Regions from separate parts of the Kocuria rosea genome, predicted to be linked through region 1. Evidence: riboswitches for the same ligand, from Rfam matches in the RefSeq annotation. Region 1 holds a riboswitch; the other holds the start of a gene.
The links. A riboswitch is a leader RNA that binds a small molecule or an ion and turns the genes downstream of it on or off. The one in region 1 is predicted to bind S-adenosylmethionine.
Positions count from the first base shown of each region.

Region 2: it holds a riboswitch for S-adenosylmethionine, as region 1 does, so the genes downstream of both, EQG70_RS03470 (cobalamin-independent methionine synthase II family protein) here and EQG70_RS11925 (MetQ/NlpA family ABC transporter substrate-binding protein) in region 1, are expected to answer to the same signal.

Region 1 is NZ_CP035103.1:2,584,416-2,589,661, forward strand. It holds gene EQG70_RS11915 (methionine ABC transporter permease) at 1-552, opposite strand, end outside; gene EQG70_RS11920 (methionine ABC transporter ATP-binding protein) at 609-1,688, opposite strand; gene EQG70_RS11925 (MetQ/NlpA family ABC transporter substrate-binding protein) at 1,685-2,578, opposite strand; SAM riboswitch class IV at 2,679-2,795, opposite strand; gene dxr (1-deoxy-D-xylulose-5-phosphate reductoisomerase) at 2,840-4,114, opposite strand; gene EQG70_RS11935 (GlsB/YeaQ/YmgE family stress response membrane protein) at 4,246-4,518, opposite strand; gene EQG70_RS11940 (solute symporter family protein) at 4,742-5,246, opposite strand, start outside.
Region 2 is NZ_CP035103.1:752,788-758,033, reverse strand. It holds gene EQG70_RS03495 (acetyl-CoA C-acetyltransferase) at 1-156, opposite strand, end outside; gene EQG70_RS03490 (CoA transferase subunit B) at 153-854, opposite strand; gene EQG70_RS03485 (CoA transferase subunit A) at 851-1,588, opposite strand; gene EQG70_RS03480 (IclR family transcriptional regulator) at 1,731-2,510, shown strand; gene EQG70_RS03475 (3-hydroxybutyrate dehydrogenase) at 2,527-3,291, opposite strand; SAM riboswitch class I at 3,484-3,587, shown strand; gene EQG70_RS03470 (cobalamin-independent methionine synthase II family protein) at 3,601-4,803, shown strand; gene EQG70_RS03465 (cobalamin-independent methionine synthase II family protein) at 4,844-5,246, shown strand, end outside.

The sequences.
Region 1 (5,246 bases):
GAGCTGGACCAGGACCACGATGACGGCGACCGCCGCCCACGTGACCTCGTCGTTGAACCGCTGGTAGCCCAGGCGCAGGGCGAAGTCGCCCAGGCCGCCGGCGCCGATGGCCCCGGCCATCGCCGACATGTCCGTGATGCCGATGACCAGGAACGTGTAGCCGAGCACCAGCGGGCCCAGCGCCTCGGGCAGGATCACCGTGGTGATGATGCGGCCGCGGGAGACGCCCATGGAGCGGGCCGCCTCCACGACCCCGGGGTCCACGCTCATGAGGTTCTGCTCGACGATGCGCGCCACCGCGAACATGGCCCCGATGGTCATCGCGAAGATCGCGGCGTTGGGCCCCAGCCGGGTCCCGACGACCCCCTGGGTCACCGGTCCCAGCGCGGCAAGCAGGATGATGAACGGGATCGGCCGGACGAAGTTCACCACGAGGTTGAGGCCCTCGTGCACCGCCCGGTTCTCCAGGATGTTGCCCCGGCGGGTGACGTAGAGGCCGACGCCCACGAGCAGACCGAGCAGGCCGGCGAGCAGCAGCGTGACCGCCACCATGTAGAGGGTCTCCCCGAGCGCGGACAGCAGCTCGGGTCCCAGGACGGACCAGTCGTTCACGCGGCCACCTCTCTCAGGGTCGTGATGCGGGACATCTCGTCGACCACGGCCTGCACGGCCGCGTCCGCACCGGTCAGCTCGAAGGTCAGGGACCCGAACGACTGCTCCTGGAGCACGCTGATCCCGCCGTAGGCGATGGTGAAGCGGACCCCGCGGGCGGCGCCGTCCGAGAGCACCCCGCCGATGTCCACGCCGTCGCCGACGTCCACGATCACCAGGCGCCCCCGGTGGGCGCGGCGCAGCCGCTCGACCTCACGGGCGTCGGGCACCGAGTGCAGGACGGAGGAGACGAAGCGGCGGGCGGTCTCGGTGCGGGGCCGGGCGAAGATGTCCACGGTGGAGCCGTGCTCCACGACCTTCCCGTCCTGCATCACGGCCACGCGGTCGGCGATCGCGCGGACCACGTCCATCTCGTGGGTGATGATCACGATCGTGATCCCGAGCTCCCGGTTGACCCGCTGCAGCACCTGCAGCACCTCCTGGGTGGTCTCCGGGTCGAGGGCGCTCGTCGACTCGTCGGCCAGGAGCAGCTTCGGGCTGGTCGCCAGGGCGCGGGCGATGCCCACGCGCTGCTTCTGCCCGCCGGAGAGCTGCTCCGGGTAGTTGCCGGCGCGGGCGGCGAGGCCCACGAACTCGAGCAGCTCGGCCACCCGCGCCCGGCGCTTCTCCTTCGGCCAGCCGGCCCGCTTGAGCGGATACTCGACGTTGCCGGCGACGGTGCGGGAGGTGAAGAGGTTGAACTGCTGGAAGATCATCCCGATCTCCTGCCGCACGGGCGCCAGCTCGGTCTCGCGCCGGCCGGCCACCTCGAAGCCCTCCACGGTCAGGGAGCCCGAGGACACGGGCTCGAGCCCGTTGATCAGGCGCACGAGGGTGGACTTGCCCGCCCCGGAGTAGCCGATCACGCCGAAGATCTCGCCGCGGCGGACGTCGAGGGTGACGTCGTTGACCGCGAGCACCTCGCGCGCCGCCCGCCCCGAGCCGGTGCGGAAGGTCTTGGAGACGTTGCGGAAGGAGACGAGCACCTCGTCCGGGCGCCCGGGTGCGGGCGGCCCGGCGGGGACCGCCGCGCTCACTGCTCCTGGTCCTTCAGCTCCTGCTGGTAGCGCGCGGTCAGCTCCTGGAGCTCCTCCGGCTCCAGCTGCAGCGGCACGGCGGTGTCCTTGGTCTCCTCCATCTCGGCGTCGAGCACGGCCTGCTCGTGGTAGAGGTCCGCGACCTGCCGGAGGGTCTCGTCGTCGGCGAGCTCCTCCGTGGTGGTGAAGAGGTTGACGTAGGCGCGGGAGCCCTCGGACTCGGGGTCGTCCTGGGCGAGCGCGGACTGCGGGTCGATGTCGGCCCGCGAGAGGAAGTCGTTGTTGATGACCGAGCCGGCCACCGAGTCGAGCGAGAGCACCGTCTGCTCCGCGGAGACCGGGGTGACCCGCACCGTGGAGGCCTCGGTGTCGACGTCGAGCTCGGTGGGGATGAGGGTGTCGCTGGTCAGCTCCACGAGACCTGCGGCCTCGAGCACGAGCAGGGCCCGGGAGAGGTTCACGGCGTCGTTGGGCACCGCGATCTCGTCGCCCTCCTGGAACTGCTCCACGGAGTCGTACTGGTTGGAGTACAGGCCCAGCGGGTAGATCGAGGTCGAGCCGATCGGGGTGATGGAGCCGCCGGCCGCGTTGTTGTAGTCGGCGAGGAACGGGACGTGCTGGAACCAGGTCATCTCCACGTCACCGGACTCGGTGGCGGGGTTCGGCTGGTTGTAGTCGGAGAAGTCGACGTACTCGACGGTGATGCCCTGCTCCTCGGCCACCCGCTGGAGGGCGTCGTGGGTCGGGTCGGTGCCCACCACGCCGATGGTGACCTTGTCGTCGGCGAGCACGCCCTCGCCGGAGGACTCCCCGGCGGAGCCGCCGCAGGCGGTGAGGGCGAGGCCGAGGGTCGTGGCCAGGGCGAGGAAGGGGAGGCGCTGCGATCGCATGTGGTGCCTTTCCGTGGGTCCGGGGTGTCGGAGGTCTCCACCGGGGCCAACGGGTCCGGCGGCCACGGTCGAGGGCGCGCCGGAGGGCGCGTGCGCGGTCGGACCGTACTTGCCGCCGGCCGTCGTCGGCCGGTGCCGGATGGTTCACCTGGGGCACCCCACTACGGGAGAGGGTTGCCGCCCAGCAAGCCAGGGCTGCACGCTGGGACTCGTCATCCGCCTGACACACTAGCACGTGCGGCGGGGCCGGGCCCGGCCCGGTCAGCGGGCGAGGACCTCGCGGGCCCGCCGGCGGGCCCAGCGCTCGGCCGCCAGCACGGCCTCGAGCTCCAGCGGGCCGTCGTCGTCGTGCTCGCCCAGCACCGCCTCGACGGTGTCCACGATGGCGGGGAACCGGATCCGGCCGTCGTGGAAGGCGTGCACCGCCTCCTCGTTGGCCGCGTTGAACACGGCGGGGAAGGTCCCGCCCCGCTCCCCCGCCGCCTTGAGGAGCTCGACGGCGGGGAACGCCACCGGGTCGAGGGGCTCGAAGGTCCACTCCGTGGCGCGCGTCCAGTCGCACGGCAGGGCGGCCCCGGGCACCCGGTGCGGCCAGGCCAGGCCGAGGGCGATGGGAAGGCGCATGTCCGGGGGCGAGGCCTGGGCGAGGGTGGAGCCGTCCACGAACTGGACCATGGAGTGCACGACCGACTGGGGGTGGACCACCACGTCGATGCGCTCGAGGGGGACGTCGAAGAGCAGGTGGGCCTCGAGCACCTCGAGGGCCTTGTTCACCATGGTCGCCGAGTTGGTCGTCACCATCAGGCCCATGTCCCACGTCGGGTGGCGCAGCGCGTCCCGGGGCGTGACCGTCTCGAGCTCCGCCCGGGACCGGCCGCGGAAGGGCCCGCCGGAGGCCGTCAGCACGAGCCGGTCCACCTCCCCGGCGGTGCCGCCGCGCAGCGCCTGCGCCAGCGCGGAGTGCTCGGAGTCCACGGGGATCAGGGCGTCCGGGTCCCCGGTGGCCGCGGCGGCGGCCTTGACGAGGGCGCCGCCGGCGATCAGGGACTCCTTGTTCGCCAGGGCGAGCCGGTGCCCGGCCCGCAGCGCCGCCAGCGTGGGGGCGAGGCCGATGGAGCCGGTGATCCCGTTGAGCACGAGGTCGGCGTCGGGGTGGGCGGCGGCCGCGGACGCGGCGTCGGGCCCGTGCACGACGTCCGGGCGGTATCCCCCGGCCCCGGCGGACGCGGCCCCGTCCGCGATGAGGCCGGCCAGCCGGGCGGCGTCCTGGGCGGTGCCGCTGGTCGCCACGAGCGCGGCGCGGGTCTCGAGGGCCTGCTCGGCGAGGAGCTCGAGGTGCCGTGCTCCGGCGGCGAGGGCGACCACGGTGAACGGGTCCGCGCCCTCGAGCTCGCGGGCGGCCCGCACGACGTCGAGCGCCTGGGTGCCGATCGAGCCCGTCGAGCCGAGGACGCTGATCCGGCGGGGGCCGGCGGCGGCCAGGGCGCGCAGCTCGGGTGTCGGGCGGGTGCGGGGCGAGGTGGCGGGGGGCGTCATGGCCCCAGTATCCCCCAGCGCCACTCCTCGGTGCGGTGCCCGCAGGGGGTGCCTGCGGACGGCCCGGAACGGGCCGAGGCCCCGTCCACCGGGAGCGGTGGACGGGGCCTCGGCGACCGACGGGGGTGGGGTCAGCGCGTGGCGCGACCCTTGCGGCCGGAGACCGCGCCCCAGATGAAGAGCACGATGAGGGCTCCCACGACGGCGGTGATGATGGTGCCGATGTCGAACGCGGACTCCAGGTCCCCGATGCCGATCAGCGAGCCGAGGAAGCCTCCGAGGAGGGCCCCCACGATGCCGAGAACGATCGTGACGATGATGCCGCCACCCTGGCTGCCCGGCATGATGAGCTTGGCGAGGGCGCCGGCGATGAGGCCGAGGATGATCCAGCTGATGATTCCCATGATGGCTCCTTATCCGTCCCGGGAGGGACTTTTATTGTACGCAACCGGCGAGTATCCCTGGAATACCCTGAGGTTGCTTCTGCGCCTCACCCTAGCCGACGGTCAGCCGCCTGTCTGTTCCCGTTAGCCAATCGACGCGTTCCTCCCGGACGCGGACCGGCCCGCCGGAAGCCGGGGCTTCGGGCGGGCCGGTGGATCCTCCCAGGTGGGAGCGGGGAATCCGTCAGTGGGCGACGGGCTTCTCGGCGCCGATGCCTGTGAGGGAGCGCACCTCCATCTCGGACTGCTTGATCGGGTCCTCGAGACGGCGCTCCGTCATGGAACCGATGAAGCCGAGCAGGAAGGAGGCCGGGATCGAGACGATGCCCGGGTTCTGCAGCGGGAACCACGCGAAGTCGGCCGTCGGGATCATCGACGTCTCGGTGCCGGACATGACCGGGGAGAAGACGATGAGGCCCACCGAGATGATCAGGCCGCCGTACATGGACCAGACCGCCCCCCGGGTGGTGAAGCGCCGCCAGTACAGGGAGTACAGGATGGTCGGCAGGTTCGCCGAGGCCGCGACCGCGAAGGCGAGCGCCACGAGGAACGCGACGTTCTGGCCCTGGGCGCCGATGCCGCCCGCGATGGAGACGAGACCGATGACCACCACCGTGGTCTTCGCCACCTTCAGCTCCTTGCGGGGATCGGAGTTCCCCTTCTTGATCACGCTGGTGTAGATGTCGTGG
Region 2 (5,246 bases), 1.8 Mb from region 1:
GTCCACCTGCTCGGGGGCGATCCCGCCGCGCTCGAGCGCGGCCCGGATGGCGTGGGCGCCCAGCTCGGCCGCGGTGAAGGACGCCAGGTGGCCCAGGATCTTGCCCTGGGGCGTGCGGGCGCCGGACAGGACGACGACGTCGGTGGCGGTGCTCATCGGTTCTCCTCAGCGCCGCCGGCGGCGGCGGTCTCGGTGGGGACGGTGTCGGGGGTGACGTCCTGCAGGTCCGTGCGGAAGGACGCCTCGGTCTTCTCGCGGATCTCGTCCTCGGTGACCCCGGGGGCGAGGCTGCGCAGCACGAGCTCGCCGTCCTCGACGTCGAACACGCACAGGTCCGTGACGATGCGGTCGACCACGCGCACCCCGGTGAGCGGGAGATCGCACTCGGTCTTGATCTTGGCGGAGCCGTCCTTGGTGACGTGCTCGGTCAGCACGACGACGCGCGGGGTGCCGGCCACCAGGTCCATGGCGCCGCCCATCCCCTTGACCATCTTGCCGGGGATCATCCAGTTGGCGAGGTCACCGGTGCCGGAGACCTGCATGGCGCCGAGGATCGCGATCTTGACGTGGCCGCCGCGGATCATCCCGAAGGACGTGGCGGAGTCGAAGATGGAGGCCCCGGGCAGCAGTGTGATGGTCTGCTTGCCGGCGTTGATGAGGTCCGGGTCCTCGTCGCCCTCGTAGGGGAACGGGCCCATGCCGAGCACGCCGTTCTCGGACTGCAGCACCACGTCGACGCCCTCGGGCAGGTTGTTGGCCACGAGGGTGGGGATGCCGATGCCGAGGTTGACGTAGTCGCCGTCGGAGAGCTCGACGGCGGCGATCGCCGCCATCTCGTCGCGGGTCCAGCTCATGCCTGGTCTCCGTTCTGCTGGGCGGCCCGCCCGGCGGGGCGGGGGCGGACGGTGCGCTGCTCGATGTCCTTGGGCGCGCCGCTGTACTGCGCGACGTGCTGGACGTAGACGCCCGGGGTCACGATGTGGTCGGGGTGGATCTCGCCGACCGCCACGACGTGCTCGACCTCGGCGAAGGTGACCTTCCCGGCGGTCGCGACGATCGGGTTGAAGTTGCGCGCGGTGTAGCGGTAGACGAGGTTGCCGTCGGCGTCCCCGGTGTGGGCGTGGACCAGGGCGATGTCGGCGACGATGCCGCGCTCCTGCACGTAGGTCTCGCCGTCGAACTCGGCGTGCGGCTTGCCCTCGGCCACGAGGGTGCCGACCCCGGTCTTCGTGTAGAAGGCGGGGATGCCCGCGCCGCCGGCTCGGAGCCGCTCGGCGAGGGTGCCCTGGGGGTTGAACTCGACCTCGAGCTCGCCGTCCAGGTACTGCTGGGCGAACAGCTTGTTCTCGCCCACGTAGGAGGCGAGGACCTTCTTCACCTGGCGGTTCTCGAGCAGGACCCCGAGGCCCTTGCCGTCCACGCCCATGTTGTTGGAGACCACCGTGAGGTCCGTGACCCCGGAGTCCCGCACCGCGTCGATGAGATCCCGGGGGATCCCGCTCAGCCCGAACCCGCCCACGGCGAGCGTCATGCCGTCCCGCAGGCTCTCCGCCAGCAGCTCGGCGGCGTTGTCTCTGACCTTGGACACCCTTGTCCCTTCCTCTCGTCGGACTGTGACCCAGCACTCAATCTAGGGAGCCTCCACATGCCGGTCAACAGATCCGGCGGCACGACGGCGCTTCTCCTCAGCATCCGGCCATTCGTCCCCTGACTGTCCATATAGTGGAGTCATGGGACAGGAGCGGACGACGGGCCAGGGGACCCAGGTGGTCCACCGGGTGGGGCAGCTGCTGCGGGCCGTCGCGGGGCGGGAACGGGGCAGCACGGTGGCGGAGCTCGCCGCCGAGACCGGGCTGACCCGCCCCACCGTGCACCGGCTGCTCACGGGGCTGGCCGAGGAGGGCCTCGTGGACCGCGACGCCGGGACCGGAGCCTGGCAGCTGGGCCCCGAGCTGTACGTGCTGGGCGCGGTGGCGGCCCACCGCTATCCGATCCGGGAGCTGGCCGGGCCCTCGCTGCGCCGGCTCGCGGAGGCCACCGGCGAGAGTGCGTTCCTCTCGGTCCGCCGCGGGCTGGAGACCGTCTGCCTGGCGCGCGTGGAGGGCGCCTTCCCCATCCGCTCCCACGTCCTCTACGAGGGGCTGCGGCTGCCGCTCGGCGTGGCCTCGGCGGGGCTGGCGGTCCTGGCCCACCTCCCGGACGCGGAGGTGGACCGGGTCCTCGCGGCCACGGCCGGGGCCCGCGCCGAGTGGGGCCCGCTGCACACGCCCGAGCGGATCCGGGAGCTGCTCGCGGACGTCCGGCGGGAGGGCTTCGCCGTGAACCCGGGGCTGATCGTCGAGGGCAGCTGGGGCATGGCCGCCGCGGTCTTCGACGCGACGGGCGCGCCGGTCTACGCGCTGAGCCTCACGGGCATCGAGCCCCGGTTCAGCGGCGAGCGCCGGCAGCTCCTGGGCCGGGCCCTGCTCACGGAGGCCCACCGGCTCTCCCGGGAGCTGGGTCACCGCTGAGCGGCCCGAGGCGGGCTCAGCGCGCCGTCCAGCCGCCGTCCATCGTGTAGGAGGCCCCGGTGACCATGGACGCGTGCGGTCCGGCCAGCCACGCGACCAGGCTGCCGACGTCCTCCGGGTCCACGAGCTTCTTGATCGGCGTCTCGCCGAGCATGATCCGCTCCACCACCTCGGACTCGGGGATCCCGTGCACCCTCGCCTGGTCGGCGATCTGCTTCTCGACGAGCGGGGTGCGCACGTAGCCGGGGTTGATGCAGTTGCTCGTCACCCCGTGGGCCGCGCCCTCCACCGCGACGGTCTTGGACAGCCCCTCCAGGCCGTGCTTCGCCGAGACGTAGGCACTCTTGTAGGGGGACGCCCGCAGCCCGTGCACGGAGGAGACGTTGATGACGCGCCCCCAGCCCCGCTCGTACATGTGCGGCAGCGCGGCGCGCACCAGCAGGAACGGGGACTCCAGCATCAGCACCAGGATCCGGTGGAAGTCCGCGGGGTCGAACTCCTGGAGGGGGGCGACCTTCTGGATGCCGGCGTTGTTGACCAGCACGTCGACCTCGAGGCTCAGCTCGGCGAGCGCCGCGGTGTCGAGCAGGTCGACGGCCCACGCGCGGCCGCCGAGCTCGTCCGCGACGCGCTGCGCCCCGGCCTCGTCGACGTCGGCCACGACCACGTGCGCGCCGGAGCCGGCGAGGGCCCGGGCGGCGGCCAGACCGATGCCGCTCGCGCCACCGGTGACGAGCGCCGTGCGGCCCTCGAGGTCCTGCTGCTGGGGCGTCTGGGACATGGGGGTCCTTCCTCTGGTCCGTCGTGCCCGCGGGGTGAGGGGCACGGATCACCGCCACGGTATGTGATCCAGGCCATGTTCGCGAAGGACAGCTCCTCCCGGGAGTGCGCGCCGGGTCGCGTCACACGGCGTCATGTCCGTCATCCGGGCGCCGAATGGCGCAGCGCGCACGGGTGCGCTTGGATGACAGGGTCACCATCCAGAGCGGCCGAGAGATCTGGCTCGACGACGCCGCAGCAACCCGGGCGACGGCATCCCCGTCCCGCCTCCGGTGCTACCGCCAGGACCGATGGAAAGGACGCACGACCCATGCTGCGAAGCGCCGACCGCATCCGCACGACCCACGCCGGGTCCCTCCCGCGCACCCCGGCGCTGCTCGAGGCCAACCGGGCGAAGGGGGCCGTCCCGGAGGCGGAGTACGACCGGCTCCTGCAGGACTCGGTGGTCGACGTGGTCCGCCGACAGCGCGAGCTCGGGATCGACGTGGTCAACGACGGCGAGTACGGCCACGTCATGGCCGCGGAGGTCGACTACGGCGCGTGGTGGCACTACGTCTTCGCCCGGATCTCGGGCCTCACCCCCGGCGACGTGGACCTGTGGGAGCAGGAGCCGCAGCGCTCCTCGCCCGGCAGGGTGGTCCTGACGAGCTTCGGGGACCGCCGGGACCGCCGGCTCTTCCACGAGGCGTACACGGACCCCTCCTCGGGCATCACCACGGGCAAGCAGGCGCCGTTCCCGAAGATCACCGGGAAGCTGGAGTACACGGGCCACGCGGCGCTGGAGGCGGACATCCGCAACCTCAAGGCCGGGCTGCAGGCCACGGGCGCGAGCGAGGGCTACCTCGCCGCGCTGTCCCCGGGCTCGTGCGCGCGGCTGGAGAACACCCACTACGCGGACGAGGACGAGGTGCTGACCGCCTGCGCCGAGGTGATGCGCGAGGAGTACCGGGCGATCACCGACGCCGGGCTGATCGTGCAGATCGACGACCCGTCCATCGCGGAGAACTGGGACCAGGTCAATCCCGAGCCCGGCGTGGAGGACTACCTCGCGTTCACCCGCAAGCGGGTCGAGGCCCTCAACTACGCCCTCGAGGGCATCCCGGAGGAGCAGGTCCGCTTCCACCTGTGCTGGGGCTCCTGGCACGGCCCGCACACCACGGACCTCGGGTTCGAGCACCTGGTGGAGCTCATGCTCTCCATCAGGGCCGGCGGCTACAGCTTCGAGGCCGCCAACGCCCGGCACGAGCACGAGTGGAAGGTCTGGCAGGACCACGAGCTGCCCGAGGGCAAGATCATCATCCCGGGGATCGTCTCCCACGCCACCAACGTGGTGGAGCACCCGGAGCTGGTGGCCGACCGGATCGAGCGCTTCGCCCGCCAGGTGGGCCGCGAGAACGTGATCGCCTCGACCGACTGCGGCCTGGGCGGGCGGATCCATCCGCAGATCGCCGCGGCGAAGCTCGAGACCCTCGCCCGCGGGGCCGAGCTCGCCTCCCGCCGGCTCTGGTCCTGACCGGCCCCCGACCTTCCCGCAGACCCTCAGGAGGACACGCATGACCATGCAGAACACCGACCACGTGCAGACCACCCACGTGGGCTCCCTGCCGCGGACCCCGCGGCTGCTCGAGGCCAACCAGCGGCACGCCGAGGGCGCCATCACGTTCGAGCAGCTCACCGACGAGCTCGCCGTGGGCGTCGAGGACGTGGTGCGCCGGCAGCGCGAGATCGGCGTGGACGTGGTCAACGACGGCGAGTACGGGCACACGATGTCCAGCGCGGTCGACTACGGCGCGTGGTGGAACTACTCCTTCTCCCGCCTCGGCGGGCTCACCCCGACCGACGAGGACCGGTGGGCGTCCACGGAGAAGAGGCGCTCCTCGCCCGGCCACATCGTGCTCACGAGCTTCCCGGACCGCCGGGACCGCGAGCGCTTCCGGGAGGCGTACGAGGACCCGG